Regions from separate parts of the Nostoc sp. DSM 114159 genome, predicted to be linked through region 2. Evidence: predicted binding sites of a transcription regulator. Region 2 holds the regulator's gene; the other holds the start of a gene.
The links. The regulator NtcA, encoded in region 2, controls nitrogen genes in cyanobacteria. The targets are predictions, from matches to a motif close to TNTGTANNNNNNNNTACANA.
Positions count from the first base shown of each region.

Region 1: ACR5KR_RS08205 (Glu/Leu/Phe/Val family dehydrogenase) is a predicted target of NtcA. The motif match lies at 1,552-1,571, and genes of this name have one in related genera.

Region 1 covers NZ_JBPFEH010000001.1:2,031,789-2,033,995, reverse strand. The annotation lists gene ACR5KR_RS08210 (Gfo/Idh/MocA family protein) at 1-39, shown strand, start outside; gene ACR5KR_RS08205 (Glu/Leu/Phe/Val family dehydrogenase) at 178-1,467, opposite strand; gene ACR5KR_RS08200 (hypothetical protein) at 1,912-2,088, opposite strand; gene ACR5KR_RS08195 (GNAT family N-acetyltransferase) at 2,108-2,207, opposite strand, start outside.
Region 2 covers NZ_JBPFEH010000001.1:6,126,948-6,129,154, reverse strand. The annotation lists gene fabI (enoyl-ACP reductase FabI) at 1-514, opposite strand, end outside; gene ntcA (global nitrogen regulator NtcA) at 894-1,565, shown strand; gene ACR5KR_RS25865 (DUF3084 domain-containing protein) at 1,734-2,207, shown strand, end outside.

The sequences.
Region 1 (2,207 bases), 4.1 Mb from region 2:
GACTTGATTCATGCTGCTGCACCTTCTAGCGAGTCATAATGCGATAAACCACTAGTTATGTTGTAGCGATCGCTTAACAGAAACATCGGCTATTCATAACATAATAAGGACACAATATTATAGTTGTGCCCTTATATGTTATTTATTCAATTAAAAACTGCTGTCTATGCCCAAATATTAAGGATAAAGACCTCTGTCAGTCAACGCTTGAGCCACTCTACCTACCCCCAGTGTATAAGCTGCTAGCCTTAAAGAAATTTGCCGTACCTCCGACTGATGAATCACCTTGCGATAGGCTTGCACCATCAAATGTTCCATTTCGCGGTTGACGCGCTCCTCATCCCAAAATACGTAAGAAAGACCTTGCACCCACTCTAAATAACTGACTACTACACCGCCAGCATTCGCCAAAATATCTGGTAACACTGTCACACCCCGCGCCTCTAAGGCCAAGTTAGCCTCAAGAGTAACCGGGCCGTTAGCTGCTTCTGCGACAATTTGCGCCTGCACCTGATTCACATTTTCTTCAGTGATTTGGTTCTCCAAAGCTGCTGGTATTAAGACATCACAGGGTAGAGTTAATAAATCTGCATTGCTAATTGGTACAGATTGCGGGAAACCGACAATACTCTTGCGATTTTCAGCCGCGTAGACTTTTAATTTGGGAATATCAAGACCAGCTTCGGAGAATATTCCGCCTGCACCAGTTGAAACGGCGATAATTTTCGCGCCTGCTTCATGTAGTAATTCTGCTGCGGCACAGCCAACGTTACCGAAACCCTGAATGGCTACTTGCACTCCTACCAAAGATTTACCTCGATCTGCTAGCGCCTCACGGACAATAATCATTGTGCCACGTCCGGTTGCCATTTCTCGTCCCAGAGAACCACCAATCGAAAGGGGTTTCCCAGTTACAACTCCTGGTACAGCATGACCAACATTCACAGAGTAAGTATCCATCATCCAAGCCATTTCACGGGCAGAAGTACCCATATCTGGCGCAGGAATATCTACAGAAGGCCCAATATCTTTAATCAACTCGCTGATATAACGGCGACTGATTCGCTCTAATTCGCCAACACTGTAGCGTTTGGGATCTATAGCAATGCCACCTTTCCCACCACCGTAAGGAATACCTAATAAGGCACATTTCCAGGTCATCAGCATTGCTAAAGCAGATACTTCGCGCAATGTCACAGCCGGATGGTAACGAATTCCGCCCTTGTATGGGCCTAAGACATCAGAGTGCTGCACTCGGTGTCCAGCGAGAACTTGTATTTCCCCATCATCTAGTTTCACGGGAATGGAAACCGTGACAACCTTACGCGGGTGGCTGAGAATTTCTAGCAAACCCTGATTTAAATTTAATTCTTTAGCTGCCGCTTCTAAGTAACTACACGCTTGGTCAAAGGGGCATATATGCGCTGGCGAAGCAGGTTCTGACAGCAACGAGGATCTTGAAATCATAAATTTTCTCCTAATCACGGTATCTTTGCGAACCGGATCTCATCTGTACCTAAGCTTATCCTTTTTTTTGGGTAAAAGACTTATTTTGTAGTTTTTGTTACAGTTTTATATTGTATATTCTGATCTGGGTGTAAAGCAGTCCGCCCACCGTTAAAACGGCGGTCTAATAACCCAAGTCCATTAAAATGGACTGTAATCTTCAGTCCTCTTCAGAAGACTTTTGCTATGAGACAGGGATTTTAATCCCTGGCGGACGTTCGGTTTCACGTTAAGTTGACACCAATGACATCTTGTCCGCCCCTGTCAACGGGCGCTCGTGTCGCCCACCCCACAAGAGTGGATAATTTATTTCTTGGAAGTCCCATAGCAAAGTGCTGTACATGGATAGCGGGGCGTTGAGCCAGTGCTAAGTATAAAACCCAGTTTTGTCAAGGCTTTGAGCGATCAACACTGTCGCAATCTATGTAACTGTGGTTCTGGTGCATTTGTTCTAGGAGAATAGTTTACTGCTGTAGGCATCGCTTCGCACCGTTGATTGCCTCTTCCTCTAAAGTTGCGATGAAAGGTTCTGCCTGCGATCGGAATTGGCTTGTTAGCTGCCGATGATGTAAGCTTTGACAAAATCTATAAAAAAATTTCTTCATCCACTGTGAATAATGCTATCGAGTTGGAGTTCAAGATAGATAGTTTTAAATCCGCTTTTGTTTGGGGATTCACCAATTTGGTAAAAACCGCGTTTG
Region 2 (2,207 bases):
CACTCATTTCTAAACCCGCCTTGGCAATTCCCATAACGTTGTAGTTGGGGATTGCCCTAACACCACCTAAATATGTCAGAGTGACGATGCTACCTCCCTCTGTCATCAAAGGTTTGGCTGCACCACTTAACTGCACCAATGAGTAGGTACTAATTTCTAAGGCGGTGTTGAAGCCAGAACGAGAGGTTTGGCTAAAATCTCCACTTAAATCGTCTTTGCTGGCAAAGGCCAGACAATGGATCAGGATATCTAGCTTTCCCCACTGTTCGCGGATTGTCTCAAAAGTAGATTTAATTTGGTCTTCATCTTGGACATTACAGGGAAGAAATAAGCTGGGGTTGAGAGGTTCTACCAATTCCGCAACTTTTTTCTCCATCTTGCCACGTTCATCCGGCAGGTAGGTAATACCCAGGTTTGCTCCGGCTTTGTGCAGTTGTTGGGCAATGCCCCAAGCGATCGAGCGGTTATTGGCAATACCTGTAACAAGGGCATTTTTTCCAGTCAGATTTAGCATATAAATTGTTAATGCGATCGATCATTAGGAGCATACTAGAATCTGAGGCACGTTTAGTCTTTGTTTTATACAGGATTGACAAAAATGAATATTGCTAAGGGTGTTTGCCGTGACAAAAATCTTGATTTTTTATAAAGATATTCTCAAGATATCTTTATTTGTTCTTCAAAAAACCTTTTAAATATAGTTATTGGAACTACTTATCAACAATTAGTAGCTGAAAGGATCAACAATTATGTATCATTATAAACAAAGAGTTATGAAGAGATTAGTTTGAGTATAGGAAAGTACAGAAAGGTTGACGGTGCTTTATTCATTTTTCGGGTGTATTCTTAGGTAATCAGTTTTTGTTTTTCCGGCATTGGGTAGGGGAAGGGAGATGATCGTGACACAAGATAAAGCCCTAGCAAATGTTTTTCGTCAGATGGCGACCGGGGCGTTTCCGCCAGTTGTGGAAACGTTTGAACGCAATAAAACGATCTTTTTTCCTGGCGATCCTGCCGAACGAGTTTATTTTCTTTTGAAAGGTGCTGTTAAACTTTCCAGGGTGTACGAGGCAGGAGAGGAAATAACGGTAGCGTTGCTGCGGGAAAATAGTGTTTTTGGTGTATTGTCATTGCTGACAGGAAATAAATCGGATCGGTTTTACCATGCGGTTGCATTTACTCCTGTAGAATTACTGTCGGCACCAATTGAACAGGTGGAGGTAGCACTTAAGGAAAATCCAGAATTATCAATGTTAATGCTGCGAGGTCTGTCTTCGCGCATTTTACAGACAGAGATGATGATTGAAACTCTTGCTCACCGAGATATGGGTTCTAGATTGGTGAGTTTTTTGTTAATTCTTTGTCGGGATTTTGGCGTTCCTTGTGCGGATGGGATCACAATTGATCTGAAGTTATCTCATCAAGCGATCGCAGAGGCAATTGGTTCAACTCGTGTTACCGTTACTAGGCTCCTGGGAGATTTGCGTGAGAAAAAAATGATTTCTATCCACAAAAAGAAGATTACTGTGCATAAACCTGTTACCTTAAGTAGGCAGTTCACATAAAAACAATTGGAGAAAGGGGAATCGGCGCGTGTTCTATTTTGAAAAATGACACTAATAGCTAGAGGTAAATCTAAAATTGAATAATTTCAGCTATTGCCAATTCCCACTTCTTTCCAGACAATGCTTAAAAGTAGTAGGCTGTATCTGGAAGGATTTCGGTAGCTAAAGATGACCACCGGATACATCCTCATCGCAGCAATTTTGATTCTGGGAGGCGTAATTGCCACCGTGGGCGATCGCATCGGCACACGAGTTGGCAAAGCCCGCCTCTCACTTTTTAAGCTTCGTCCGAAAAACACTGCTGTATTAGTAACAATTTTTACTGGTGGTTTGATTTCAGCATCAACTCTAGGGATTTTATTCGCTGCCGACGAAGGTTTGCGCAAAGGAGTCTTTGAGTTAGAAGATATTCAAACAGACCTCAGACAGAAGCGGGAACAGCTAAAAACCGCAGAAACGCAGAAAAGTCAGGTAGAGGGTGAGTTAAATCAAGCAAGAATTGCCCAAGCAAAGGCACAACAAGACTTGCAGGCAATTAATCAATCCTTGCAGGCGGCAAACGCCAAACAGAGGGAAACGCAAGCCCAGCTGAACCGCACCATTAGTCAACAAGCCCAAACCCAAACTCAACTCCAACGCACT